4 regions of the Vibrio coralinecrosis genome follow, and region 1 is predicted to be linked to each of the others. Evidence: predicted binding sites of a transcription regulator. Region 1 holds the regulator's gene; each other region holds the start of a gene.
The links. Region 1 encodes PurR, which represses purine synthesis genes. Its sites were predicted from a motif close to TNANGNAAACGTTTNCNTNA; they were not measured.

Region 1 (7,728 bases):
GCCAGCAATGCTGATCATCGGTTTTTTAGGCCTGATGCTGATTATGTTTACAAGGAAGCAAAAAACAGGCTGTTTTGTTGTTCTATTCTCTTTCATTGGTATTTTTCTCATTGCATTCCAGCCAGTTTCTTCTCGTCTCCTGATGCCACTTGAGCGTCAGTATTCTGCGTTTTTTCCGGTCGATGAGACGATCGATTATGTCATGGTGTTAGGTAGTGGCCATGTTGTGGACGACCGAATCCCTCCCACGTCTGAATTAAGTCGCACCGGCCTGATGCGCCTGACGGAAGGGATACGCATCATGCGTATCTACCCAGGGTCTAAGCTGATTCTGTCAGGTTACGCAGGCGGTTCTGAAGTCAGTAATGCTCGTATGATGGCCAAAGTTGCGCTCGCATTAGGCGTTTCAAAGTCGGATATTATTCTGCTGGAAACTGCGAAGGATACTTGGGAAGAAGCAAGGCAAGCTGCTGCGTTTGTTAAGCGCAAAAAATTGGTCGTGGTCACTTCCGCCAGCCACATGAAACGTGCACTGAATGAATTCCATTCTGCCGGTCTTAAGCCTTACCCTGCGCCAACCAACTATTTGGCTCATGATAATGTCACTCAGGCGTGGGCTAAGTACACACCGAAAGCTGTCTATCTTGAGCAAACTGAGCGCTATTGGCATGAAACGCTGGGCCGCATCTGGCAATCGTTACGTGACTGGGCATCCGATTACGAAGAGAAAGCAGTACACGCTTCCGACAGTAACGTTTAATCAAATGAAAAATACCGAGGCATGCCTCGGTATTTTTTTGCTTATCTGTTTAGGTCAATCACCTGCAAACATGTACCCTTCGCCATGTACCGTGACAAAAATCTGCGGGTTCTTGGGGTCAAATTCCATCTTAGCGCGCATACGTCTTATTAGAACATCAATGGTGCGATCATTCGGCGCATCAACTCGATGGCTAATCATATTCAAGATACGTTCTCGGCTCAGGACTTGATTTGGGTATGATGACAAAGCAACTAGCAATTCATATTCTGCTTTAGTCAGCTTCACTGGCTCACCATTTTTACTCAATGCTCGACGCTGCACATCAAAGGTCCACTCCGCAAAACGTACAATATTGCCATCATCTTTTTTCTGCTCACTCAGCTCATCAGCACTTCGTACTGCCGATATACGCCAAAGGAGATTTTTAACCCGAACAAGCAGCTCTCGAAGTTCAAACGGTTTAGTGACGTAATCATCGGCCCCCATCTCAAGACCAACAATTTTATCAATGCTATCCGTACGTCCTGTAACGAGGATAATACCAATATCAGACTGACTGCGAAGCTCACGAGTGAGCATTAGCCCATCTTCACCAGGTAGGTTAATGTCAAGCATCACCAAATCAACCGCATGATTTTGCAGTGTATCGCGCATTTGCTCTCCACTTTCCGCTTCACTCACTTGGTAACCTTCATTCTGAAAGTAACCAACCAGTTTACTGCGAGTGGCGGCATCATCCTCTACAACTAATACGTGATAGCTCATTTACACCACTTAATTACATTTTGAAATTGTCTCTCATTCATTCTATTCATAATCAGTCACATTTCTAGCTTTTGACCGCTTTCAAACCAGAAAGGCGATGTTTTATTGATTCAAAACAAACCTCGCTTAGGCCATTAATAACTTTCCATTTTTGCACTCAATCTGAAACAACCGCCATTACCGCTATTCATTTTTATTCGTTAAACTGATAAATAGAATTTCCAGGAGTCTTAACCAATGCAAGAAATCAAAGCATTCAACGAAAAACGTGCTGAAATCTACTGGTGGTTATCCAGCCTGTTTGCCAAGGAGTTAACAGAGGAAAACCTCCAGCAGTATCACTCAGAAGAAATCCGTTCCTTTCTGACTGGGCTGGGAGAAAACCCTCATCTGAAGTCAGCCATAAACAAATTAGTCGATGCACTCAATCGTCTTATCGATCGCGAAGATGCCCAGCTCGAACTGGCCGCTGACTTCTGCGATTTGTTTCTAAAGTCAGACAAAGACTCAGCGCTACCCTACGCTTCCGTGTACATAGGCAAATCTGGGCTTCTCAATGATCAGCCTGCAACAGACATGGAACAGCTAATGGCCAAACACGGCATTGAAGTTGATAAAGCGCTGAATGAACCTGCGGATCACCTCGCGATTGAGCTCGACTTTTTAGGAAACTTGATTATCCGCTCCAACGAGTTAGAACAAGAACGCCACATGGAAGATGCTTTTATCGAACAGGAACAGTTTATTCATAAACATCTTTTAAGTTGGCTTCCACAATTCACTAGAAAGTGCCAAGCTTTAGATGAATTTGGGTTTTACGCGGCAACAGCTTCATTACTGATTGCGTTTCTTGAACTTGATTGCACCTATCTTAAAGGTGAATAACCTTATTGTTGATCTGTGATTTAAAACTTATCACACCTTCGTTTTTTATTTGCTCTTCTTCTGTTTGCGGTCTAGAATCGTGACCGCAAACGATAAAAATGAACGAACTAGAGACAAACCGCTGAATAAAGCGGTTTTTGTGTTTCTGATACTTTCTGCCGAATTATTCTACACTCTGAATATACTTCCTGGCAGTCATCGACAGGACAGAACCTTATGGCCACTATTAAAGATGTGGCACGCCTAGCTGGCGTGTCAACTACAACAGTTTCTCACGTGATCAATAAGACGCGCTTTGTTGCTGAAGCAACACAAGAAAAAGTCATGGAAGCCGTTGCCGAATTGAATTATGCACCAAGCGCGGTCGCACGAAGCTTAAAATGTAACAGCACTCGAACTATCGGTATGCTTGTTACCCAATCGACCAACCTATTCTTTTCTGAAGTCATCGACGGCGTAGAAAGCTACTGTTACCGTCAGGGCTACACATTGATCCTGTGTAATACTGGTGGCATTTACGAGAAACAGCGTGACTATATCCGTATGCTAGCGGAAAAGCGCGTAGATGGCATCCTCGTTATGTGTTCTGACCTCACAGAAGAATTAAGTGAGATGCTAGACCGCCATAAGGATATTCCAAAAGTGGTCATGGATTGGGGACCTGAAAGCTCTCAAGCCGATAAAATCATCGACAATTCAGAAGAAGGTGGCTACCTAGCGACTAAATATCTGATAGACAATGGCCACAAAGATATCGCTTGTCTCAGTGGTCACTTCGAAAAAGCTGCATGCCAAGAGCGCATCCAAGGTTTCCGACGAGCGATGGATGAAGCCAACCTCTCTGTCAACGAAAACTGGATTCTTGAAGGTAACTTCGAGTGTGATACCGCTGTATTGGCTGCCGATAAAATTGTCGCTATGGACAACAAGCCAACTGCCGTATTTTGTTTCAACGATACCATGGCATTAGGTTTAATGAGTCGACTTCAGCAAAAAGGTATTCGTGTTCCTGAAGATATTTCTGTGATTGGATACGACAATATTGAACTTGCCGAGTACTTCTCACCACCACTAACCACAGTCCACCAACCTAAACGTCGCGTTGGTAAAAATGCGTTTGAAATTTTACTTGAGCGCATCAAAGACAAAGAACACGAGAAGCGTGTATTCGAAATGCACCCTGAGATCGTTGTGCGCGATACCGTATACAACTTAAACAAATAGCATTAGCTGTCATCCGACTGATAGCTCAATCTATTGGTCGGACATATCATTTTAAAGCAATTTACTTGAACCAAGATCACATTTGATCAATCAAGATGTGATACTTACCTCAAATTTTATTTATCCTTAAAATGTTCGACTAATGCCACGAACAGGGCAAACCACTTCGAAAGAGTGGGACGCAAAGCTTCCGGCCTGACTCAGGAGACTGAAAGGTAGCGGGGTTGCCGATGGGCAAAGATGCAAACGATCCGTATCGTTTAAAACAACACTCTATAATCTTTCTAGAACTCAGGGATTAGCGAGTGAATTTTATTTCGGTATGACACCTTACTGACACTTTATCTGCATTATTTTGCTAATCTCTCGGACCTGAATTTGGTGGCGTATAATAATATACACCGAGATAACACAGCATGGATAAACCAATACTTAAAGACTCGATGCGACTTTTTGATCAGCTTGGTCGTATAAAGTCACGTTCGATGTTCGGTGGATTCGGAATCTTCGCAGACGACACAATGTTCGCATTGGTAGTTAACGATAAACTCCATATCCGCGCCGACGACAAGCTGGCTAATCAATTCAAATCTGAAGGCTTAGAACCCTACGTTTATAAAAAACGAGGCTTTCCCGTCGTTACCAAATATTTTGCTTTAACGGATGATGTAGCTTCTTGCCATACTCGTGCCCTTGCGTTGGCACAAAGTGCGTTGGCCATTGCCAAAAAAGAAAAAACATCGCAAGCGAAGACTCGACCAAATCGCCTCAAGGACTTACCTAACCTCCGCCTTGCAACCGAGCGAATGCTCAAGAAAGCAGGAATCGAGAGCGTGGAAAATCTAGAGGAAGCGGGCTCTGTAGAAGCGTTTAAAGCTATTCAGGCAACCCACTCAGCGGATGTTTCACTCGAACTGCTCTGGGCTCTAGAAGGGGCTATCAATGGCAAACATTGGTCAGTCATTCCTCCTGAGCGCCGTCAGGAGTTAGTCAATAAACTCAATAGTTAAGTCGCTAATTGTTTAAAAGCCAACCGAATAGGTTTAATGCCGATCGTTTTAGAGACTTGAACGATCCTGAGATCGTATGATAATCCCCACTAACAAAGTTAGTGGGGATTTTTTATGTTTGCTCAAGAGCTGCTTTTGGCACATGAGACTATCGAGGATGGTAAAAACTATGAGTCTGTAGTTAATGCCATTCAGCTTGAATGGATAGAACAAGCTTTGCTTGATACGTCTAAAGCAAGCATTAGAAGGCGACGCTTACCAGCGCAACAAGCCGTCTGGCTCGTCATTTGGATGGGATTGCAACGGAATAAATCAATCAAAGAAGTATGCAGTTCTCTTGACCTAGCTCTCCAACCTAAGCCTCAGGATTCTTGGTCTCGTGTTGCACCTAGCGTACTTACTGACTCTAGGCGACGTTTGGACGAAGCTCCTCTCGCTGCTTTGTTTAAAACCTCTATGGCGGCATGGGAGAGCGACGCGCTAGTAAAGGATAAGGCGCTAGGGCTAAACATTATGGCCGTGGATGGTACCACTTTTCGTTGCCAAGATTCAGAAGACAATGCGCAAGCGTTTGGATTCATTTCTCAAAAACATAAACCTTATCCTCAACTGCGCTTGGTCGGTCTGATGGCTACCGAGACACGTTTTATGGTAGGGGCTGCATTCGATGCTTGTCAGGTCGGTGAGACAACACTGGCACGCCGATTATTAGGAGACGTGCCAGCAAACTCACTCACATTGTTTGATCGTTGCTACTTTTCTGCCGACCTATTGATATCGTGGAATGCTGCTGCCTCCAATAGCCACTGGCTAACCCCTGTGAAACGCAAAGTAAGATATGAAGTTTTGGAGCGTTTTGCTGAAAACGACATGCTTATCTCTATGCCTGTTTCACAGCAAGCTCAGCGCAATAACCCTAATTTGCCGACTCATTGGCAAGCACGCCTCATCCTCTACAAAGACCCAAAAGGTGAAATTGAAGGCTTTATAACTTCACTGGTTGATCCTGAGAAATACTCATTAGAAGACTTATTGACTGTCTATTGGCAACGCTGGGAAATAGAAGAAGGTTACGGTGAGATAAAACAAACTCAGTTACAAAATGAAGTCACCTTGAGAAGTCGTTTTGCTGCTGGTGTTAGACAAGAGCTCTGGGGAATATTGCTGGCGTACAATTTGGTGCGCTTAGAGATGGTTCATATTGCTAAAGACGCTGAGGTAAGGCCAACTAGAGTGAGCTTTACAGCGGCAATAAATTTGATAGATACCCAGCTACGTTGGCTAGCGCTTAGCCCTGACGGAACTCTACCGAGCAAACTCAAGCAAATGAGGGAGAACATAAGTCACTTCATTTTACCGGATAAAAGGAAGGACCGAACGTATCCACGTTCAGTCCTTTTTGTCCCACCCAAATACCCATTTAGGTATAAGCGTTAATGCTTATCCGAACGGCATTAACCGAATAGGTTGGCTTTTTCATCGCTGATGAAATTTAATCTTTGCTAAACAGTTCTTATTTGTTAACAATTTTATTGAGCGCGTTTGCCTCAAGCTCAAAACAGAGGAAGTCGTTATGAATAAGAAGCTTGTGTTAGGTATCCTACTGGTTAGCCTGATTGCTTTTCTCGGAATCAATTTCGGACAATATCTAACATTAGAAAACGCCAAAGCTCAGCAAGCGGCGCTATCCGAATACATCAATAATAACTTTACATTGGCCGCCGTTACATACTTTCTGGCTTATATCGCTATTACCGCATTTTCAATTCCAGGAGCTGCCGTGGTTACCTTACTTGGCGCTGCGCTATTCGGCTTTTGGACCAGCTTACTGCTCGTTTCCTTTGCCAGCACCATAGGTGCGACCTTGGCATTTTTAAGCAGCCGTTTCTTACTCAGAGACTGGGTACAAAGTAAGTTTGGTGACAAATTGAAGGCCATTAACCAGGGTGTTGAGCGAGATGGTGCATTTTACTTATTTTCATTGCGTCTTATCCCAGTATTTCCATTTTTCCTCATCAATCTGCTGATGGGGTTAACACCGATCTCAACAGCTAGGTTCTATTTAATCAGTCAATTGGGTATGTTACCGGGTACTGCCGTTTACCTGAATGCGGGGACACAACTGGCGCAAATTGATAGCTTATCCGGCATTGTTTCTCCATCTGTATTAGCATCTTTCGCCCTACTAGGGCTTTTCCCTGTTGTGACTAAATGGGTGATGGGTAAGATTAAAGGTGTACCTCAAGCTCAAGATGGAAGCTCTTCTTGAAGATATTCACTGCAAATACCCCACCAGAAGCTCATATTATCTGTGAGCTTCTTAAATCGAACCATATCGATTGTGAAGTTAGAGGAGAAGGCATTTTTGGCTTGCAAGGAGAAGTCCCCTTCGGTGAAAGCTCACAACCTTATGTTTGGCTAATAGATACTCAAATGGCAGAACAAGCCTGCACGATGGTCGAACAGCATCTTAAACAGTCCGACTTCGGTAACGAGTGGCATTGTGAAAAGTGTGGTGAATCAAATGAAGCTCAGTTTGGGGTATGCTGGCAATGTGGGGCAACAAGCCCAGTCTAAGCATGCGCGCTCTGACTTTTGATAAACGCAATCGAGTACTGATTAAATTCCTCAGGGCGTTCAACATTACAAACATGCCCACAATCCGGAATCTCCAGTAGTGTACTTCTGCGATGCGCAGCCACCATCTCCTTTACAGGACGGATGAACATGTAATCCCTCTCTCCCATTAAGTACAAAGTTGGGATCGGTAATTCACGCTCCTTAAAGTAACGCATCAAGGGGTTCACCTCTGCCGTGAGGATGAACCAACGTTTGAACTCTTTCTGGCATAGCTTCTTTGCCTCACGAACAAACAGGTGGCGAGACTCTTTCTGAGTTCGTTGTGGCATAACAATATAAGCAAACAAGCGATATAACCACATATAGGGCACAATATGCTTGCACATGTTGCCTAACCTAACCAAAACCTGAGATCGAGTGTTGAGGCGTGTTACAGCGCCTCCTAAAACCATCGATTTAACTCTTCCTGTCGACATTTCGGCTAGATTTCTCACAATAATA
Region 2 (7,728 bases), 1.2 Mb from region 1:
CGAGCCCCACTGGACACCTAAGTTAATACCGTCACCTTCTGTCATTTCGACAATCAGGGCTTCAATCAGCACCTGTGCACGGCGAATATCCAATTGAGAAATGACATCTTGCAGCGCATTCATAATATCTGGCGGCGCGGTCAGAACAAGCGCATTGGTGCCAGGGTGAGCTGAAATCATCACTTCGCCGCGCTGGGCACTGGAGGATTGCTTAGTACCTGAGGACTTTTCGGCTTGAAGGTTATCCGACACCCCTTTGAGTACATCAACGAGGTCTTCTGCTTTAGCGTACTTGAGGTACACCACACGGTTGTTGCCTTTGGTCGCCATCTCGACATCCAGCTGCTTAATCAACTTACGCAACCGCTGGCGAACTTGAGGATCACCGGAGATAAGGATGGAGTTAGTACGGTCATCGGCCACCAGCTTTGGCTGAAGAAAGGCTGGTGTACTTTTCGCGTCATTAGTCTTGTTCAACGCTTCAACAATTCGCACCATTTCGGCCGCTGAAGCATTGTCTAACTCAACCACTTCGATTTCTTTGTCACCGGCTTGGTCAACACGTTTGATGATGTCGGCTAATCGGTTAACCACCGCTGCACGGCCGGTAATCAAGATGATATTGGCAGGATCGTAGTGAACCACATTACCCGCCCCTGCATTATCATTCAATTGACGCAGCAAAGGGGACAATTCACGCACCGAAACATTACGAACCGCTACGACACGAGTGACCACTTCGTCACCTTGAACGGAACCATCACCGACAACAGGGATCGCTGATGTTTTGGCGTCTTTCGACTTGATGACTTTGATAACACCGTTATCCATTTCAACAACAGCGTAGCCATAGACTTCGAGCACATTTAAGAAAAAGCTGTAGTACTGCTCTTCTGACAACATATCGTAACTACGAACATCAATCTTGCCACGTACTGACGGGTCAACGATGATGGTTTTTTCCAGATTCCGACCAACAATGTTGATGAACTCTTGAATATCTGTGCCTTTAAAGCTCGCACTGTATTCATTCGCGAATACAACGGCAGGTGACGTCAACAAGCTTCCTGCTAAAAGCCAAGCGCTTTTTTTAAGCCAATGGTTCACTCTCTACTCCTCGGAATGATTCACGCATCTGCATCATTCTTATAATTCAATATAAATTTCATAAGGCTGGCCATCTCTCTCTACCGTTAAATTAAGTTCGGTAAGTTGAGACATATTTTTGAAGATCTCCCCCATCGCTGCAGGGTTACTGAGATCTTGGCCATTGATTTGTGTTGCTATATCCCCTGACTGTAAGCCAACCGATTCGAATAGTTCTTTCTCTTTACCTGGGGTTAAGCGATAACCAATAACTTCACCGTCTCTTTTTATTTGAGACATGCGAACATATTGGAAAATTTGTTTGGCATCTTTGCGAATAACAGAACGAATTTCTTCCAGCTTATCGGCGGAAACGTCTGCTTTTATTGATTTGGTCTTTGGTTGTGGCTGCGGATCTTTGGTGTATTTTAGCCCTTCTAACATGACTGTTTCATTGCGACCTGAGTTATCGACGATAATTCGGTCATACAACACCTGTACAACCGTCGCTCGAGTTCCTTCCAGTGCTTCACCAATACCATAAGTGGCCTGTTGACCTCTACTGGCAACTACTGCAAGGTTTTTATCCGGTTCGGTACTCGTCACAACACCAACCAAAATTACATTCAAGCGACTTTTTGGGGCTTCTGTCACCACTGGCTTTTTCACAACAGGGGCTTGTTGTGCTTGGTAACGGCCAAACAGGTGACTATTTTGCAGATCAGCAATGTTCAAACCTGAACCTTTACTCACGCTGCCCGAAACCAATGTCGGCTGCCATGGCGTCACAGATTGCGATTCCATCGGTTTCCAGATCATCGCACCAGCCACCCAAGCACTCAGCCCTAACAATAACACTGTTGCCATTGAGCTCAGGCGGTCCTGATTTTTTATGAAACTGTCCTGTCGAATTACACCACGTATGTTCACTCACAATCCTTTTGATCACCAGCTGACGAAGCCATGCAAGGTACTGTTTACCAAGCAAAGTACTCTATAATTAGAGTTTTTATTTGAACCAAGCATTCTACCAAAATATGAAATAGGCTAAATAGCTAACGGCCTGATTAACATGTAAAGCGGCGGAATTTTACCACATACCTTGAAAAATGCGCGCTTCATCACCATTGTTACACCAATAATTTGGCACAAGATTCACCACCAGTTAGAGGCGAGTATCCACAATGGGTTCCCAAACTGAAGCAGTTAGACTTGATAAATGGCTATGGGCAGCACGTTTTTACAAAACTCGCTCCATTGCTCGAAATATGGTCGACGGCGGCAAAGTTCACTATAATGGCCAGCGCAGCAAGCCGAGTAAAGCTGTAGAGCTTGGCGCAATGATTACGCTTCGTCAGGGGCATGAGGAAAAAACCGTCATCATTGAAAAGATTTCCGATCAGCGTCGTGGCGCACCGGAAGCTCAGACTCTTTATACAGAGACGGTAGACAGCCTTGCTAAACGTGAAGAAAATGCCTCCCGTCGCAAACTTCACGCCCATAACCCAAGCCCAGATCGTCGCCCTGACAAAAAGCAGCGTCGCGACATCATCAAATTCAAACATCAATAAGTATCAGCCCAAACTGGCCTGATATCAGTACCATACGTACGAGGAAATGCTTACATGGCAAACAATGTTTTAAATCGCTACCTTTTTGAAGACCTGTCTGTACGTGGCGAGTTGGTACAATTGGACGACGCTTACCAACGTATTATCTCCAGCAAGGAATACCCAGCCCCACTTCAGAAGCTACTGGGTGAGCTATTAGTATCTACAACCCTGCTGACTGCAACCTTAAAGTTCGAAGGCTCTATTACTATGCAGCTGCAAGGCGATGGCCCAGTTTCTCTGGCTGTCATTAATGGTGATAATGACCAGAAAATTCGCGGTGTCGCGCGCTGGGAAGGTGATATTGCTGACGACGCTAGCATTCATGACATGATGGGCAAAGGTCACTTAGTCATCACTATCGATCCTAAGAAAGGTGAACGTTACCAAGGTATTGTTGGCCTAGATGGTGACAACTTATCTGAAATTCTTGAAAGCTACTTCGCCAACTCAGAGCAGTTAAAGACTCGTATTTGGTTGCGCCTCGGTGAACACCAAGGTCAACAGCATGCTGCTGGCATGCTGATCCAAGTTATGCCAGATGGTACTGGAACGCCTGAAGATTTTGAACATCTAGAGCAACTGACAGATACCGTTAAAGACGAAGAGCTATTCACACTTGAAGCCAACGATCTGCTTTACCGTCTATACAACCAAGAGAAAGTTCGTCTGTTTGAACCACAGCCAGTGACATTCCACTGCGGCTGTTCACGCGAGCGCAGCGGTGCCGCGATCGTCACTGTCGAGCGCTCAGAAATCAATGACATTTTGGCAGAGGTTGGCTCAATTTCTTTACATTGTGATTACTGCGGCACGAATTACACGTTTGATGAAGCTCAAGTTGCAGAGCTGTTCGATCAGACTGATTCGGGCAACAAAACGTTGCATTAATTTTTATAATTTAAGAAGCACGTAATTTACCAGTCAAAAGGCCAGCATATCGCTGGCCTTTTTGTGATCAAAGCCCCGTTAACATTAGGCTTTAACGTAATAAAACAACCACTTAATTTTAGTCAATTAATAATCCTTCTTGCTCTAGCGCAATCCTTTGCGTGCACGATACACTATCTCGGCCAATATGTGATGAGTCGCTTAAAACCCCATAGAAATCATGGATAAATTTTGAGCTATATCCCTGTTTTCACAGAGACCCGTTGCTAGCATGGTGAGCAGATAACCATCAAAACATTATTACAAAATCCCTACAAAATATTCCTACAAGGAGCACCTATGACCGTTATGGAACATGCAAAGGCTGCAACAATTGATCTTACCAAACACGGGCTTCACAACGTAAAAGAGGTTGTCCGCAATCCAAGTTACGAAATGCTGTTCGAAGAAGAAACGCGCGCAGATCTGGAAGGCTACGAGAAAGGGGTAGTCACAGAGCTCGGTGCAGTCGCCGTGGACACGGGTATCTTTACTGGACGCTCACCAAAAGATAAGTACATCGTTAAAGACTCAACAACAGAAGAGCACATGTGGTGGACTTCTGATAAAGTCAAAAACGACAACAAACCCATCACTCAAGAAATCTGGAATGATCTCAAAGAACAAGTAACTAACCAACTCTCAGGTAAACGTGTCTTTGTGATTGACGGTTACTGCGGTGCCAACCCAGATACACGCCTCAGCATCCGAGTTATTACTGAAGTCGCTTGGCAAGCACACTTCGTTAAGAACATGTTCATTCGCCCAAGTGAGGAAGAGTTAGCAACATTCGAGCCTGACTTCGTCGTCATGAATGGCGCGAAGTGCACCAACCAGAAATGGCAAGAACACGGTCTGAACTCTGAAAACTTCACAGTTTTCAACCTGACTGAGCGCATGCAATTGATCGGTGGCACTTGGTACGGCGGTGAGATGAAGAAAGGTATGTTCGCTATGATGAACTACTTCCTCCCGCTCAAAGGCATTGCTTCTATGCACTGCAGCGCCAACAAGTGTAAAGAGAATGGTGATGTTGCAGTCTTCTTTGGCCTATCAGGCACAGGTAAAACCACACTCTCTACTGATCCTAAGCGCGAGCTGATCGGTGATGATGAGCACGGCTGGGATGACGATGGTATCTTCAACTTCGAAGGAGGGTGTTACGCCAAGACCATCAAGCTATCGAAAGAAGCCGAACCGGACATCTACAATGCAATTCGTCGTGATGCTTTGCTTGAGAACGTAACAGTACGCAGTGATGGCTCCATTGACTTCGATGACGGCTCAAAAACAGAAAACACGCGTGTGTCTTACCCCATCGAACATATTGAAAACATTGTTAAACCAGTATCGAAAGCCGGCCATGCAAATAAGGTGATTTTCTTATCTGCAGATGCGTTCGGCGTGCTACCTCCGGTATCAAAATTGACGCCAGAACAAACCAAGTATCACTTCCTATCGGGCTTTACCGCAAAACTAGCTGGTACAGAGCGTGGCATTACCGAACCCACTCCAACCTTCTCAGCGTGTTTTGGCGCGGCATTCTTGACCCTGCATCCAACCAAATACGCTGAGGTACTGGTGAAACGTATGGAAGCGGCAGGAGCAGAAGCTTACCTCGTCAATACTGGCTGGAACGGCAGTGGTAAGCGTATCTCTATTCAAGATACCCGTGGCATCATTGATGCGATCTTAGATGGCTCGATTGAGAAAGCGGAAACGAAGCATATTCCTATCTTCAACTTGGAAGTTCCAACTGCGTTACATGACGTTGACCCAACAATCCTAGATCCTCGCGATACCTACACTGACCCGCTGCAGTGGGAAAGCAAAGCGAAGGATTTGGCACAGCGCTTTATCAACAACTTCGATAAGTACACCGATAACGCTGAAGGTAAGTCACTGGTTGCCGCTGGACCTCAGCTAGATTAGTGATATCGCCACCAATTGCTTAGCTAAGCCCCTCTTGGGAGGGGCTTTTTGTTGCCTGAAAAGAAAAAATGTTCCAAGCTAGCAACATTACTTAGAGGAAAGGTCGAGATTTTGAAGAAAGCATTGCTGCTAACTGCCATTGCAATTGTCAGCCTGATCAGCTTACCGCTACTGGCCCTGTTCGTTCTGCTCAACACTAGCTATGCGAGCCAAGTAGTCAACGGGATGCTACAAAATCTAACCCCCTATACCATCACTACTCAACGCGCATCCTACACACCTCCGTATCAACTGACATTAGAAGATGTTGAAATCGGTGCTGAATCAAACGCACTGCACATTCCTAAACTGACACTTTGGCTAAGCCCATCGCTGTGGAAAAACAATAAAGCCAGCTTGGATTCAGTTTTGGTTGAGGGGGCCACTGTCGACCTGACTGATTTCAATTCGCCCTTGCTACAATCGGTTAACTTAGAACAGCTGGCTCTACAACACGTCGATATCACCGCTCCCGGCTGGTCTGCCCGCGATGTCAACCTTCAAGTCACACAACCTCAATGGAGCAGTGCACAGCAATACTTACCCTATGGGGATGTTCAGCTTTCCGCCCAACAGCTTTATATTAAAGGAGAAGCTCTAGATAACCTGCTGATCGACGCTCAATATCAAGCCCAAGACAGCACCATCTATGGCGCCTCTTTCCAATGGCACGGCGCTGACATCTCAGGTCAAGCTGAACAATTTTCTCAAGGCTGGTCATTGATCAATGTCACCGTCAATAAGCTTGAAATGCCGTCAAGCACCTCAGCAGAAAAATTGCTCTCGCGCTTGGAATCTCTCAATCTACCGGTGTACCACATAAATAGCCTCGATCTTCTCAGCAGCAACATCCACTATGCTGGGTGGCAATTTAATCAGCTCGATGCATCCCTCGAAAATCTCTATCTCGACCGTCCACTTTGGTTACAGGAGAATGGCTACATCTCCTTTGATGCTGAAAGTGCCGATTTCGAACAAATTCGCCTCATTTCGCCAACTGCAAGGTTAGGCTTGAGTGCTAACCAAATCGCCATAGATGAGTTTGATGCCGATTTCAAACAAGGAAGAATCCAGTTCAACGGCAAGATCACACCAAACAAAGTAGCCTTGAATCAACTCAAGGTTTCCGGAGTAAAATGGCTAGAACAAACAGACCAGCTTCTCCGCACACTCTCCGATGTGTCGAAGCCACTTCACTCATTGAGTATCGCTGATCTCGACATCGAAAATGCACAACTGATACAAGTAGAACGCTCACCCTATTGGCAAGTGTCCGGTTTGAATATCGAAGGAGAGAATCTCACCTTGATTCATCAAAATCAGGTAGGATTGCACAACGGTCATCTAGAAGTCAGTGTTAACAACGCCAGCATTGAGCAACTGATGACGACACAAGCCGTACTCACCGCCACTGCACAGCAGGGAGACATTACTTTACAACGCGCGTTCGTGCCGTTGGATCAGGGCTATATTGAAGCAAGCGGACAATGGCAAAGGCAATCAGCCAGTGCACCTTGGCAGCTTTCATTGCATATCGATGGGTTTCAGGTCAATCAACCACTTCTGCAAGCACAGCTGCCGTTTAAACTGGCGGGCCTGGCAGAAGTCGAATTGGAACTGAGTGGGCTCTCAGGTGACTACGCCATGCTGGCGCACAGCTTAACAGGTTCAATCAATGCTTATCTGCATGATGGTGCCTTGGAAGCAAAAACCGTGGATGGAGCAATCAATCACCTCCAGCTTTGGCCCCTTGATAAAGTGACAGTTGACGTTGATCGTGGTCGAATTAAAGTCTCTTCAGACGGGGAAAGCGCAGAGCTTGCCGGACAAATTGATCTGACTAAACCTCAATTTGGCACACTCATTTTTACCAGTAAGCATCACTGCCAAAGATTGTGGTCCGATATATTCACTCGTACCAATATAATTGAGGATGTGTGTGGCGAGCAGGTCGAATCTACCTTACCCGCCAGCGAAGAAAATCATTCTTCTGAAGATGAAGACGCAGGCAAATCCAACATCGATTTATAATTCGGTAGCAGCATATAAGTGCCGATAAACTCTACTGCTTCCGTATCACCACTGTGAATAGTGACATGAATGACAATACGTGCCTTTCGGCCTGAGGCAA
Region 3 (7,728 bases), 280 kb from region 1:
CGTATCGTATGTGCTGACGGCTCTAAGTTTGCTCTAACCAGCGAAGCAACGCTTGAGACTATGCGTGATATCAACATCGATTACTGTGATGGTGAAGGTCTTGGCAAGTTCAGCGAAAGCCGTAAGTACTACTCATTCAAGTGTAAGTCAGGTACGCTACTGAGCATTTCAAAATAGGCTCAAGCTAGAATCAAAAAAGGTTGATGATTTGTTTTCATCAACCTTTTTCATTTCAACGGCAAGAGCTCCACTATTTGAACGTTCTTACCGACAATACCTTACCATTGCTTCCCCCCATGCTGGTCACTTCGACTTCTAACGAGTTCATCGAAATAATGCCGTCTGTTGAACAGATAACAAAAACATACGCACAGGAAAACTTATCTTCGAAAGGCATCGGAATCCGGTTCCAATAAAACTCACTCGCTTTCGCATCGGTGCGGAATTTTCGATAATCCGCTGGTGCCGTTGAACCGCTTTGCTTTGCAATATGTGCAGCAAAAACTCGGTTTTGCTCTTTATCTACACCAACAGCCATTTCACAACCACTAAACGGCCCAGACGCTAACCAACCTATGCCACTGCCTGTGTAACGCCCTACCACCGCTTTGGTTTCAGCGTATGGTACCCAAACACCAGCATCAACGGAGGAATCATCTCGCGTCAAAACTACTTTGCCATCACGCTGAATTAAGGTCACACCATACTGCTTTTCCAAATAGCCAGTCTCGCTGTTTTCCGGTTGACACGTGAGACGCATATCCATTTCAATATTTTTGCCGACCAAAGCGGTCAGGTTTTCTTTCGTTGGACGCATTCAACTCTTCCTTATGAATAGCCAATTAAAACTAAGTATATAGATTTAAACTCAATACCAATCAATCACAGATATAAAACATTGTGATTATGTTGCGGTTTTTAATTATCAATCATTGAGTGACCAGCATGATAAGGGAAGTGAAGGAGTAACTGGTTTATCCAGTTGGTTTGCTTAGGGAAAGAATCAGAAAATAAAAAACCTCCCAGCGGGAGGTTTTAAAAGTGGCAATGATTCGCGCAGTGAGATTAAGCGTAAACCGGTAGGCGCTTACAGATTTCAAGCACTTTCGCTTTCGTTGCTTGGATAACCTCTTCGCTGCCGATGTTATCAAGAACGTCACACATCCAGTTCGCTAGTTCTTTAGCATCTTCTTCAGTGAAACCACGACGAGTGATGGCTGGAGAACCTACACGGATACCAGAAGTCACGAACGGGCTACGTGGATCGTTTGGCACTGAGTTCTTGTTTACCGTGATGTTTGCTGCACCAAGTGCTGCATCTGCATCTTTACCTGTGATGTCTTTGTCGATGAGGTCAACTAGGAACAGGTGGTTCTCTGTACCGTTAGAAACGATCTTGTAACCACGCTCTTGGAACTGGGCAACCATCGCTTTAGCGTTCTTCACTACGCGCGCTTGGTACGCTTTGAATTCCGGCTCCATTGCTTCTTTGAACGCTACCGCTTTACCTGCGATAACATGCATCAGAGGACCACCCTGACCACCAGGGAATACCGCGGAGTTCAACTTCTTGTACATATCTTCGCCAGCATTAGACAGGATTAGACCACCACGTGGGCCCGCTAGTGTCTTGTGCGTAGTCGTCGTCACTACGTGAGCGTGAGGGACTGGCGTTGGGTATTCGCCTGCTGCGATTAGACCAGCAACGTGCGCCATGTCGACAAATAGGTACGCGCCGGCTTTGTCTGCAATTTCACGCATGCGAGCCCAGTCAACGATTTGAGAGTAAGCCGAGAAGCCGCCGATGATCATCTTAGGCTTGTGCTCTAGAGCAAGCTGCTCCATCTCGTCGTAGTTAATTTGACCCGCTTCGTCGATACCGTAAGGAATCACGTTGTAGTGTTTACCAGAGAAGTTTACTGGTGAGCCATGAGTCAAGTGACCACCATGCGCTAGGCTCATACCTAGAACAGTATCACCTGGGTTTAGCAATGCCATGTAAACAGCGCTGTTTGCTTGTGAGCCAGAGTGAGGTTGAACGTTCGCGTACTCACAGCCGAATAGCTGACATGCACGATCAATTGCCAAAGCTTCCGCTTTATCAACGTATTCACAACCACCGTAGTAACGCTTGCCAGGGTAGCCTTCTGCGTATTTGTTTGTTAACTGAGAACCTTGAGCTTCCATTACACGTGGACTGGTGTAGTTTTCTGAAGCAATTAGTTCAATGTGTTCTTCCTGGCGAAGAGTTTCTTCTTGGATTGCTGCGAACAGTTCCGCATCGTAATCTGCGATGTTCATATCACGCTTTAGCATCTGTATCTCCTGACTCAGATTTAAACTGAAATTTGCAAAAAACCTACTAATGACCCTATTAATCTACGCAAACTGACTCGCGCAAACGTTTGCATCACGTTAATAGCGCGCATTCTACATAATTTGATCTTGGTCATAAAGAGAAAGTTTTACTTTTTCTCATGCAGATTCTTCATGTGGTTCTACGAGGATTGTCATATTGTCACCTTTCTAAATCGTATAAATATGAAAAGTGTCAATTTTTCCCTTTACACCCCGTAAAACGATAATTACATAGGTTTACCTTAAATTTGCTTCTCAAGCTACCGAAAACCTCATTTTTTAAATAGTATGCGCGCCATTATCTACTGTAAAAGTTTCAAATTGATGGAAAAACACTCACGCAAAGAAGATTGGATTGCTATTTTAACCGGAACATTTCTGGTCGCTCAGGGCGTTTTCTTCCTCCAATCTGCAGATCTGTTAACCGGAGGCACCACTGGTTTAGCGTTGCTTATGAACCAGTTTGTGTCACTTTCCTTCGGTACGCTTTACTTTTTGGCCAATAGTCCTTTTTATTTACTCGCGTGGAAGCGTTTTGGCTCACGATTTGCCTTTAACAGTGCTATTTCTGGTGCCTTAGTCTCTGTGTTTGCAGATCACCTATATCTGGTCGTCAGCCTTGAAACGGTCAACGTTGTGTATTGCGCGGTTGCCGGCGGATTACTGATGGGCTTAGGTATGCTTATCCTGTTCCGGCATCGCTCAAGTCTCGGAGGTTTCAACGTACTTTGCCTGTTTATTCAGGATAAGTTCGGTATCTCAGTGGGCAAGTCCCAACTAGCCATCGATTGTTGCATCTTGTTCGCATCATTCTTCTTTGTCTCTCCTGAAGTCATCGGGTTATCCATTCTGGGTGCTATCCTGCTCAATGTCGTGTTAGCCATGAACCACAAGCCAACCCGTTATTCGGTCAACTATGGTTGAGAACCACTAGATGAAGAGAAGCCCGCGATTGCGGGCTTTTTGCGTTATTGGTTGCTGCGATTAGTGTGAGGTTCTGGCCTTCACATCGTGACTTAGCTCTTTGTTCAGTTCAGCTTCCACATGACCCGGTGACTGCGTACTTGCTGAAATCAGTCGGTACATCGCAGGGATAACAAACAAAGTCACCAGCGTTGCGAAACCCATACCGAAGAAGATCACCGTACCTACCGCCACTCGGCTTTCATAACCTGCCCCTGTCGATAGGATCAATGGAATGGCACCTGCAAGCGTAGTGAACGCCGTCATCATGATTGGGCGCAGGCGACGTGCCGCAGCATCGGCTATTGCTTTCTCAAATTCGAAGCCGCGATCACGCAGTTGGTTCGCAAACTCAACGATCAGGATACCGTTCTTGGTCACCATACCAATCAACATGATCATGCCAATCTGGCTGTAGATATTCAGCCCTTGACTCATAAAGAACAAGCCCAAGAAGCCGCCGAATACCCCCATAGGAACAGTGAACATCACCACCAGTGGGTTAATGAAGCTTTCAAACTGCGCTGCCAACACTAGGTACGCGACCAACAGTGCCAAGCCAAATACCACCAGAATACTGGATTGGTTCTCTTTATAATCTTTCGATTCACCAGAGTAGCTGACTGAGATATCGCCCGGCAGAATTTCCACCGCTTGTTGATCTAGGAAATCCAGAGCCTGACCTAAGGTATACCCATCAGACAAGTTAGCCGTTACGGTAATCGATTTCTGTTTGTTGTAATGTGACAAACGAATCGACGAAGCCACTTCTTCAATCTTGGTGACCGCATCCAGTGTCACTAATTCGCCTGAACTGGTTCGCAGATAAATCTGGCTCAGATCCGTCGCGTTATTGAAGCTGTTCTCATCACCGCGCAGATAAACGTCATATTCTTCACCACGCTCGACAAAAGTCGTTTCACTCTTACCGCCAAGCATAATTTCTAAGGTCTCAGAAATCTCTGATACGCTGATGCCCAACTCTGCCGCACGTTGTTTGTCAACCGTCACCACCAGCTCAGGGGTTCGCTCAGAGTAGTTAATGTCCGCCCCCTCCATGATCGGAGACTCTTCTGCTAACTGTTCTAACTTTTCAGCCCACTGTTTCAGCTCTGGGTAATCAGAACCACCTAACACGAACTGGACTGGCTCACTGGAGCCGCCTCGGAAGCCTGGCATAAATGGGAAGACACGAACATCTGGAATCCCCACCAGCGCCTTTCTCACCTCGCCTAACGCCTGTTGAGCCGTTACCTCACGATCATTCCAGTCATCCAGAATCATGATCACGAACCCCGTCTGGTCACCGGCGTTACCACCAAAGGCTGGCGATTGGATGCTGAAGGACTTAAGGAAGCCTTCGCCCAGTAGCGGCAATAAGCGCTCTTCGACGATATCCATGTTCGCAGCCATGCGGTTGTAACTAGTCGCATCCGCACCACGAACAAAGGCAAAGATCACTCCGCGGTCTTCAGATGGTGTGAGCTGAGAAGGCACTTGTTTCATCAAGCCCCAACTTCCGCCGATACAGGTCAAGATGATCAGAGGCGCGGCCCATTTCCATTTCAAGGCTCCACGCAATACTTTACGGTAACCGCTTTCCAAACGACCAAACATGCGATCGATGAAACGGTTAAAGCGGTTTGGTTTCACGTTAGCCTTTAATAGTTGGCTGCCCAGTACTGGAGTCAGAGTCAGTGCAATCAATGACGAGAAAATCACCGACATCGCCAACAATACCGAGAACTCGGTAAACAGCAGGCCGACCATGCCATCCATAAACGAGATGGGCAGGAAAACCATGACCAGTACCAGAGTTGTCGCCACTACGGCAAAGCCAACTTCGCGTGTCCCTTTGTATGCCGCCAACAGCGGTTTTTCACCCCGTTCGATATGATGGAAAATGTTCTCCACCACCACGATAGCATCATCGACTACCAAGCCAATCGACAATATCAGCGCCATCAACGTGATAAGGTTGATGGAAAAACCGAAGTAGTAAGCGGCCATGAAGGATGAAATCAAAGAAACAGGCACCGTTACTGCTGGGATCAGCGTGGCTCGTACCTGACCAATGAATATGTACAGCACGAGAATGACCAGACCACCGGTAATAAACAGAGTGCTATACACTTCCGCTATCGAACGCTCAATAAAGACGGTTGAATCATAGTCGATGGCAAGACGAGTTCCCGATGGAAGGAATTGCTGGATTTTTTCCACTTCATCATGCACTAAGTCAGCAACTTCCAGCGGATTGGCGTCCGATTGAGGCACAATCCCCATACTGACATTGACGACACCATCACTCTTAAAGGTCGAGCTTTCGTTCTCCGCACCAATGTAGACATCCGCGACATCTTTCAGATAGATGGGCGAGTTATCACTGGCACGTTTAACGACAAGGTACTCGAAATCTTCGGCGACGTTATAACTGCGAGCGGTACGAACCGACATCACGATCTGATCGTTACGTACCTCGCCGCCCGGACTTTCAATATTCTCATTGTTGAGTGCCGCAGTAATGTCAGATGTCGTGACTCCACGCCCCGCCATCTGTGCAGGCTTCAGCTTAACGTACATGACTTTATACAAGCCGCCAGACACGTCCACCGAACTTACACCCGAGATCAAACTGAATCTGTCGAGCAGAACTCGGTCGACATAGTCCGTCAACTGCGTCCGATCCATTTCTGAAGAGCTCAGATTGATGTAGAGAGACGCTTCACCGGAGCCATTATTCTTATAAACAATCGGATCATCCGCCTCATCAGGCAAGGAACGCTGCGCACGTGCAACCGCATCCCGAACGTCACTGACGCCAGTATTGAGATCATAACCGAGTTCAAAAGTAATCGTGATCCGTGAACTGCCATTACGCGTTTTCGATTCAATTTCATCAATACCACTGATACCAGAAAGCTGGTCTTCCAGTGCAGACGTAATTTGGCTTTCAATAATGGTCGCTGAAGCGCCTTCATAACGGGTACTGATTGATACGACCGGACTTTCAATATCTGGCATTTCGCGTACCGCTAGTTTACTGAAAGAGACAATACCAAATACACACAGCAGTAAGCTGAGAACGACCGCCGCAACGGGGCGTTTTACAGAAGCATCAGATAACCACATTAGCTGTTACCTTCTTGCTCAGTACTCAGTGGTTTGCCATCTTTACCCAGTTCACTCACAGCGACACCATCGCGCATGTTCACAATACCTTGAACGACGATTTTCTGGCCGATATCCAGGCCTTTTTCAATCACAACTTGGTTGCCGATACGAGCACCTAAGAAGACCTCAGTGCGAACCGCTTTGCTGTCACCTCCAACTACGTAGACATAACGTTTGGTACCAGAATATTCGAGTGCTTGAACAGGAATAATCGGCGCTTCCACTGGCGGGAAATCCATATCCGCCGCGACTAACATCCCTGGCTTTAACTTTTTATCCGGGTTTTCAAAATGGATTCGTACTCGTAGATTGAGCGTTTCTTCATTGATGCGTGAGTCGATACCGACCACTTGCCCCTCAAACATCCATCCATCCCATGCAGCCGTCGTTGCGGTGACCTTCATACCTTTCGATATTTGAGACAAATAACGCTCAGGCACTTGTAAATCCAACTGCATGACAGATAAGTCATCCAGTGCAACCAACTCATCCCCCGTACTCACCAACTTACCTAAACTAAAATCGACGAAGCCGACAGTACCAGAAAAAGGCGCAGTAATATTTAAATCACTGAGATTCGCATTGGCCGCGTCAAGACGTGCTTGAGCAATTTCTACGCTGGCTTTCTGCGCATCAATTTCAGTCTGAGTGATCGCATTACGCTTGACCAAGCGTTCAAATTCTTTGAGCTTGCGCTTTTCATCTCTCAGGTAGGCTTTCGCTTCGGCCACGCTGGCTTTTGCCTTGTCATCATTAAGCTGAATCAGCAACTGGCCTTTCTTTACTTCTTGATTGGCTTTAAATGCAATGACATCGACTCGACCTGTCACTTCAGAGGAGAGCACAACCGATTGCTCTGCTTCAATTTTGCCTACCAAAGATAAAGACTGTGAAACTTGATGTGTCTGGACCTGCTCTGTCACCACAGTTACTGTCTGTGGCCCTTGCCTTTTAGCTTGAACAGTAGGTGTGGCCGCAATCATAGACAACGAAAAAATACTCAGAATAATTTTATTTTTCATGATTGAAATTCTGTCTCAAAAAACTCGGCATATTGTACTCATTAAACCACTTGGGAAACGTCAAGTAATGTAAAGAGAGAGCAATAAACTGTAAGTTTAGACTTTGATTACCTGAGCTTTTAGGTTACTTACTGGCATCTTTGCCCAAAAAGCCAGCATTCAATTCAAAATCATAAGAAAAGTCTTTACAGGTTTAGCGAGTTTGCTATGA
Region 4 (7,728 bases), 710 kb from region 1:
ACACGCGAATGCACACGATGCGATGGCCGATGTTATCGCCACCATTGAGATGGCGAAAAAGGTCAAAGCTGCGCAACCAAAGCTTTTCGATTACTTCCTGAGTATGCGCCACAAGCGTAAACTCAATGATCTTGTCGATATCGTAAAGATGACACCGCTTATGCACGTATCGGGTATGTTGGGGCGTGAATGCAATTATACTAGCTGGGTAGTTCCGGTCGCTTGGCACCCAACCAATCAAAACGCAGTCATTGTGGTTGATTTGGCGAAAGATCCTCAGCCGTTGTTGGATTTAGATGTAGAACAGCTTAATGAGCGTCTCTACACCAAACATTCTGAACTTGGCCCAGACGAACTGCCTGTACCAATCAAACTTGTCCACCTCAACAAGTGCCCTATTTTGGCCCCAGCCAAAACATTAACTGCTGAGAATGCAGCTAACATAGGCATTGACAGAGAAAAGTGCTTACAAAACCTTGAGCGACTTAGACAACGCCCAGAAATAAGAGAAAAACTCAATTCGCTATACAGTATCGAACGAGAATACGAAAAGAACGATGATGTCGATACCATGCTTTACGATGGTTTTTTCTCTCCAGCTGATAAAACATCAATGGCAATAATCCGCGAAACGGATCCGGAGAATCTATCCGCTCTAGATATCTCATTCAATGATGAGCGAATAGCCCCACTTTTATTCCGCTATCGCGCCAGACATTTTCCGTGGACATTGGACGAGAGTGAGCAACAAAAATGGGCGGCACATTGCCGTGAGTACTTTGAAAGCCGAATTGAAGATTACATGTTGAATTTGGAAAACTTAGTTCACGAGTATGAAAGTGACGAAAAAAAGATAGCTATCTTAAAATCTGTTTACCAATACGTCCAAAAGCGAGTATCTTAAACAACTTATTGCCTGCACCCTATAACAGTTAGGCCTCATCACACTATAAAAATACCACCTTGCTGAGGCCTGTGAATACACTGAACCTACGTTTCAGTGTATTCACATATGCAAAAGTTGATTAAATTTGGACGACACCACCTATGGCGAAAACCTTGCTTAAATACGTCGTATCTATGGGGCTGATTTTTCTTTGCCTCATGGCAGGCATTAATATTCAAAACCTTCTAGATATCTCAATTCCGGGCAGCATCATTGGCATGTTAATCTTGTTTTCACTTCTTGCCAGCGGGCTAGTACCAGTGGAATGGGTACGCCCTAGCGCCACTCTGTTTATTCGATACATGGTGCTGCTCTTTGTTCCAATCAGTGTTGGATTAATGGAACACTTTGATCTGCTCCTCAACAACGCGCTTCCGATTCTTGCTAGTGCAGTAGGTGGCACATTCATCGTACTGGTTTTATTAGGACTCATGTTGGATAGAATGCTCAAGCGAGGTGACCAATAATGTGGCTACTCGTAACAATTGTCGTTTTCCTGTCTGCACGCTGGCTCTGCCAAAAGATCACTAGTCCGTTTATGAATCCTCTACTGATCAGTCTGGCAGTGATGATCCCTTTACTCACCCAGCTCAAAGTACCGTTCGAAACTTATTACCAGGATAATGAGTGGATTAATTTTCTGCTACAGCCTGCCGTTGTTGCCCTCGCTTATCCCCTATACGAGCAGCTTCCTCAAATACGAGCTAACTGGCGAATCATCATTCTGGCCTGTGGTGTCGGTAGTGTCATGTCGATGCTGACCGCCACGGTTATCGCATCCTACATGCAGACAGACCTCTCATTGATCGCCAGCTTATTAGGTAAATCTGTAACAACGCCAATCGCAATGGAAGTATCAAGCCATTTAGGTGGCGAACCTGCTATTGCCGCTATTTTGGTGCTATTGGTTGGGTTGTTTGGTGCGATTCTGGCCTACCCTATTTATAATGTATTGAACATTACTCATCCCATTGCCAAAGGCCTCACCATGGGCACCGTTTCTCATGCATTGGGGACCGCAACCTGTGCAGAAAAGGACGCACAAGATGCAGCCTTCAGCTCATTGGCACTCGTGGTCTGTGGCGTAATTACCTCAATTCTGGCCCCATCATTCTTCGCTCTCGCGATCTGGCTCGCTGCATAAACCTCCGCGTCGGATAGCGTATCTACGCATTCCGACGTACATCACCTAAACCTTCACTGCAATCGTTACCATGTGTGACATCACTCTAATTGTGTAACAATAAAATCCATTGCAATTTTTATTGTGACAATGATCTCAGTAAAGTTTTCTGCGTTACATAAAATGAAATACCAGTATCAGGGTAAGCCACTCTAAAAGTAACTCAGGCAGACCCAAAGATATTCATTATTGCTTAAACAAGGATTCAATATGAGAAGCCGCATAGAACAAGCGCTGTCTGAAGCGCCAGCTAAAGTCGCAAAGTTCCTTTCTCCTATTTTGTTAGCGGATGATTTTGATGCAACCCTCTCTTCTGAACAGTTTGCAGAGCTACTCGCTATTTCTGATCTACAAGATGATGAGCTGAGAGTGGCACTGCTTCCCTTCGCCGCGGCTTATTCTTATGCTCCGATTTCAAATTTTTATGTAGGTGCAATTGTTCGTGGCCTGTCAGGAAGACTTTACTTCGGTGCAAACGTTGAAATTTTAGGCGCGCAACTTGGTCAGACCGTACACGCAGAGCAATCAGCGATTAGTCATGCGTGGATGAAAGGCGAACAAGGTATCTTGGACATTACAATCAACTTCAGTCCTTGTGGCCACTGTCGACAATTTATGAATGAATTGACGACAGCTGGTGAGTTGGCGATCCAACTTCCTCAACGTGATGAAAAAAACCTTCAAGAGTATTTGCCTGAATCATTTGGGCCTAGTGATCTCGGTATCGAATCAGGTTTAATGGCAGCCGTTGACCATGGAAAGCGATGTGACGAGTCTGATGAAGTCGTCCTCAAAGCATTAAGTGCGTTGAATAGAAGCTATGCGCCTTACACTCACAATTTAAGTGGTGTTAGCATCAAGCTAAAAAGTGGAAAAGTGTATCAAGGTGCCTATGCAGAAAATGCAGCCTTCAACCCAAGCCTACCTCCACTACAAGTAGCATTGATCCAATTACTTCTTGATGGTGAGTCATTCGATAATATTGCCACAGCAGCACTTGTTGAGATGTCTGAAGGCACAATCAGCCACCTTGCCGATACTCAGTCAACGCTGGAAGCAATCAACCCCGATATCCCTGTATCTTATTTGGCTATCTAATAAGGTGATATTCGCATAAGGCGCTGAGTTAGCGCCTTTATTATTTTCTCACACATCAAAAAATGGGGCGGGATCTACTTCAAGATTACTTGGCGCAATCGCCTTCGCAATTTTATATTGACTGTTCTTGATATCGACGAAACTGACATCAATAAAACGCTTATATTTTCTTGAGTAAAAGCACTTCACTACTGGCTTTAGAGGTTCATCCGCATTCGATGTCCAAACAATGCCAACCCTACCGTCATTCAGTTCGACTAATGCCCCGACTGGATAGACGCCGATACAGTTAATAAACTTATAAACCAAGTCACGATCAAGATGAAATGGCGTTAAACTCAATATGATCTTAAACGCTTCGGCCGAGCTCATTCCTTTCTTGTAACAGCGATCTGCGGTCAATGCATCATAGATATCCACAATGCAGCTCATTCTCCCATGTAATGGTATTTCATCACCCTTGAGCCCCTTCGGGTAGCCATTGCCGTCTAATTTTTCATGATGCATCAGACAAACATCACGACTGATGCTACCTAACCCCTCGACAGTAAAAATAATCTCTTCAGCATAGACTTGATGCAATTTCATATGCTCAAACTCTTCGGGGGTGAGCTTACCAGGCTTGTGCAGAACTTTATCGTCCACCTTAATTTTGCCAACATCATGAATAATACCGCCGATAGCCAGTTGCTTTAGTGTCTCTTTCGGCAAGTCAAGGTGTTTGCCAAAAGTCACCAGTAAAGTAGCGACATTGACTGAATGCTCAAGCAAATACTCGTCTTTACTTCTTAGTGCAGAGACGCAGTGCAAAGCATCGGAATCAATCAATACCGCTTCTATAAGATCATTGGCCCAACCATCTAACTCATCAACATGAATCGACTTATCATCAAACGTCTGATTAAGAATTTTTTGCGCAAGACCTTTGGCTTCACGAATGATTTTTGACGCTTTCTTCTGCTTAGAAAAACGGCTCATGGGCTTGCGTTTAATTGGTGTTGGTGACGACTCTTCGTTCACCTTGGGCTTGGCTTCAACCACAGGTTTAAACACACTCCCTTTAGCAGACAGACTTTTATCTACCCAAGCGAATTTGATCCCATTCTGAACGAGTTGCTGGATGGCTTTCTTAGAAGAAACTCTACCCGCATTTGCCAAATTGACGCGCTTGTTATCTTCGATTGCCGTAACAAACATCCCAACCATTAACGTATCAATCGGAACCTTTATGGAGTTGTTTGGATCGTACTTCATCTATTGACTATGACAACTATTGTGATTTCTGTAGTTTTATAAATTATAATCACAAACTTATCACTTTACTTAAGCATTCACTCTACTGATATGTCACATAATTAAGATTTTTAACGATGCACACTCAATTCACTCTCTTCCGTTCAATACACAAGTCATAACAACCTCATTCGGCAGCATAGAGCAAGTAAAATCATCCACTGAACGTATATAATACATGGTTCTACAGTATCCAGATGTAATTCTCACAGAAAAGGCAAACGTTTGCCTTTTCTGTTTATATCAGTATGATTCGTATCAATTTCAATCTCCATTAATTGTGAAAGGTTATTTATGTTTGGTACTGCTACCCGCAATAACGCGACACGAGTGTTGCTGCTAGGTTCCGGGGAACTTGGAAAAGAAGTTGCGATTGAATGTCAACGTTTAGGCTTAGAAGTCATTGCATGTGACCGATATGAAAATGCTCCCGCCATGCAGGTGGCGCACCGAAGCTACACATTAGATATGCTTGATGGCGAAGCGTTAGAAAAAATTATCACCAAAGAACAACCGGATTACGTTGTACCTGAAATTGAAGCCATAGCCACAGAGAAACTCGTTGAGCTTGAAGCCAACGGATTAAATGTTGTGCCAACAGCAAATGCAACTCGCCTAACAATGAACCGAGAAGGAATACGCCGGCTGGCAGCAGAAGAGCTCAACCTCACCACTTCACCTTACCATTTTGCTAGTACCTATGAAGAATTCACCCAAGCCGTTGAGTCTGTTGGCATCCCATGTGTATGCAAACCAATTATGAGCTCTTCAGGCAAGGGGCAAAGTGTTATTAAATCAGCAGCGGATGTAGAGGCCGCTTGGCAATATGCACAAGAAGGTGGCCGCACAGGTGCAGGACGCGTTATTGTCGAAGGCTTTATTGATTTTGATTATGAGATCACTCTATTAACGGTTAAAGCTATTGATGGTATCCACTTCTGCGCTCCGATTGGACACCGCCAAGAAGACGGTGACTATCGTGAGTCATGGCAACCTCAAGCGATGTCTGATGCTGCGCTATCTGCCGCTCAAGACGCCGCTAGCAAAGTTGTAAATGCGTTAGGAGGCCGAGGTATCTTCGGCGTAGAACTGTTCGTTAAAGGTGACACCGTCATTTTCAATGAGGTCTCCCCTCGCCCGCACGATACTGGCCTAGTCACTCTTATGTCTCAAGACAGTTCTGAATTCGCACTTCATGTCCGCGCATTCACTGGCCTACCTATTTCAGGTATCACCCAGTACGGGCCTACCGCATCAGCGGTAATTTTGGGACAAGGCCAATCCGATAACCTTCAGTTTAAAGGAATGGTAGACGCTCTAGCTGCCCCACAAACTCAACTTCGTTTATTTGGAAAACCTGATATCAATGGACGCAGACGCTTAGGAGTGAGCATTGCTCGTAGAGAGGCCATTGAGCAAGCGATAGAAAGCGCCGTGTCCAGCGCAGATAAGATAAAAATCGTTTATTAAAACAAAAGCCCCTGAGCTTATTCAGGGGCTTTCATCATTAACTTTCTATCAAATACACTTCTTCTGCGAAGCTAGATAAGCCTTTCTTCGCTATCTTAGGATGGTTTTCATCTGCGTCATCACGATACAGTTTAGTGATGCGGTATTCTGAGAATAAAGAGCGTACTTCTGTTTCGGTCACAGAGAATGGAGGACCCGCCATTTCAGCTTGCGGATAATCTAACGTAACTAACAGAATTCTTCCGCCCGGTTTCAGCAGAGATTTAATACGCTGGACGTAATCTGCACGCATTTCTTCTGGCAAAGCGACCAGAGCAGCACGGTCATACACAATCTCAACTGGCTGAACGGGCGCGGTAAAGATGTCGCCAGTGTAAACAGACAGCTCATCAAACTGATACAATTCGTGCTGACCATTTACAGGGATCACCGTAGGCGTATAAAAATGTTCAGCAAAAAATGAACGTACTGCAATTTTGCTTAGTTCCACTCCCTGAACATCTTCATGCTTGGTCGCTAACCAGACTAGATCTTCCGTTTTACCACACAGAGGGACAAACACTTTATCTTCTCTGCTCGGTTTGGTTTCGGACCAATACTGAACCAGCAGCGGGTTTACATCTTCTAAGTGAAAACCGATTTGGTTTGATGCCCATTTACTGTGCCAAAATTCTGGATCTTTCATTTTTATTCCCTACCTGACGTGACTGCCTCATAGCCTATACGAAAGCGTTTCTCAGTGGTATCCCTCAAGCTTTATAAACCGTTCAGATTGGGTTCAGATAAAGCGTTTATACTGATTTACAAATTGAGAATGAACCATAAGGGAATCGGGCACTCAAACAAATTGAGAGTTAGCTCATACAATTACATCACAAGGATATTCCTACATTGTAATTATCGGACTAGCCCTCATATATAAATTAGAGATTGGTATGCCTTGGTTGTTGAATCTTTTCTTACACCATTTACCCAAGACGCTACGAATCTAAGGAGAGTGAATGAGCCTATTTTTGCGAACTACGGCCCTGATGCTTTTAATGCTCAGCCGCGCGCCAGCTTTCGCCGCTATTCCAACAGCACCCGGTAGTGAGGAAAATCGTTCGACTAACCAGAACGAAGTTTGTTCCAAAGCATTCAAACACAACCTGAGTGGCCTGTATGGCATCCAATCCACACCAACAACTCCACTTCAACCCTACTCTGACTTCGACATTCTATACAGCAAAGCACACCAAGCTCAGGCTGAGCTAGAAATGATCTGTAAGAGCACTGCAATGCTAACTTCAACAAACGCCCACTTTGCAGGTGTGAAATCTGCAGAGCGAGCAAAGCAAAAGATCGCCTATGAACTTGATGGTGATGCTGAGCGTATTACTGACCTTGCCCGTGCAACGATTGTTGCCGATGACATCGAAGGCTTGATGTCAGCTTACGAAGTGTTGAATCGTGAAACCACTGTGGTAAAAGTAAAAAACCGCTTTAAGAAACCTGGGGCTTCAGGCTATCGTGACCTAAATCTATTGGTCCAGCTTCCAAAGACCAACTTGATTGCTGAAGTCCAGCTACACCTTAAAGCCATTGCCGATGTAAAAAGTGGTCCAGAGCATGACTTGTACGAACGTATTCAGAAAATTGAACGTCAAGCGGCTTCAGAAGGCCGCCACATCAGTGAGTTTGAATTCGCTCAGATTAAGTCAATGCGAGCTCAGTCGAAAGCGCTTTACCAAGAAGCATG

Region 2: a site for PurR is predicted at 3,733-3,752, ahead of pckA (phosphoenolpyruvate carboxykinase (ATP)). Genes of this name have one in related genera too.
Region 3: a site for PurR is predicted at 2,394-2,413, ahead of glyA (serine hydroxymethyltransferase). Genes of this name have one in related genera too.
Region 4: a site for PurR is predicted at 4,734-4,753, ahead of purT (formate-dependent phosphoribosylglycinamide formyltransferase). Genes of this name have one in related genera too.

Annotation. Positions count from the first base shown of each region.
Region 1 is NZ_CP024627.1:2,167,191-2,174,918, forward strand. Features, by position in the region: gene elyC (envelope biogenesis factor ElyC) at 1-760, shown strand, start outside; gene torR (two-component system response regulator TorR) at 815-1,528, opposite strand; gene torD (molecular chaperone TorD) at 1,766-2,413, shown strand; gene purR (HTH-type transcriptional repressor PurR) at 2,630-3,637, shown strand; cyclic di-GMP riboswitch class I at 3,783-3,869, shown strand; gene CTT30_RS10100 (TfoX/Sxy family DNA transformation protein) at 4,054-4,647, shown strand; gene CTT30_RS10105 (IS4 family transposase) at 4,762-6,084, shown strand; gene CTT30_RS10110 (TVP38/TMEM64 family protein) at 6,221-6,916, shown strand; gene CTT30_RS10115 (putative signal transducing protein) at 6,913-7,224, shown strand; gene CTT30_RS10120 (alpha/beta fold hydrolase) at 7,221-7,728, opposite strand, start outside.
Region 2 is NZ_CP024627.1:99,787-107,514, reverse strand. Features, by position in the region: gene gspD (type II secretion system secretin GspD) at 1-1,107, opposite strand, end outside; gene gspC (type II secretion system protein GspC) at 1,147-2,016, opposite strand; gene hslR (ribosome-associated heat shock protein Hsp15) at 2,271-2,657, shown strand; gene hslO (Hsp33 family molecular chaperone HslO) at 2,712-3,587, shown strand; gene pckA (phosphoenolpyruvate carboxykinase (ATP)) at 3,927-5,558, shown strand; gene CTT30_RS00440 (AsmA family protein) at 5,670-7,628, shown strand; gene CTT30_RS00435 (bifunctional GNAT family N-acetyltransferase/hotdog fold thioesterase) at 7,580-7,728, opposite strand, start outside.
Region 3 is NZ_CP024627.1:2,450,246-2,457,973, forward strand. Features, by position in the region: gene CTT30_RS11580 (hypothetical protein) at 1-177, shown strand, start outside; gene CTT30_RS11585 (hypothetical protein) at 251-817, opposite strand; gene glyA (serine hydroxymethyltransferase) at 1,066-2,316, opposite strand; gene CTT30_RS11595 (YitT family protein) at 2,683-3,282, shown strand; gene vexH (vibriobactin export RND transporter permease subunit VexH) at 3,343-6,453, opposite strand; gene CTT30_RS11605 (efflux RND transporter periplasmic adaptor subunit) at 6,453-7,517, opposite strand.
Region 4 is NZ_CP024627.1:1,458,485-1,466,212, reverse strand. Features, by position in the region: gene sbcB (exodeoxyribonuclease I) at 1-904, shown strand, start outside; gene CTT30_RS07080 (CidA/LrgA family protein) at 1,048-1,413, shown strand; gene CTT30_RS07075 (CidB/LrgB family autolysis modulator) at 1,413-2,090, shown strand; gene cdd (cytidine deaminase) at 2,340-3,227, shown strand; gene CTT30_RS07065 (cyclic di-GMP phosphodiesterase) at 3,276-4,481, opposite strand; gene purT (formate-dependent phosphoribosylglycinamide formyltransferase) at 4,815-5,990, shown strand; gene CTT30_RS07055 (thiopurine S-methyltransferase) at 6,028-6,675, opposite strand; gene CTT30_RS07050 (nucleotidyltransferase family protein) at 6,992-7,728, shown strand, end outside.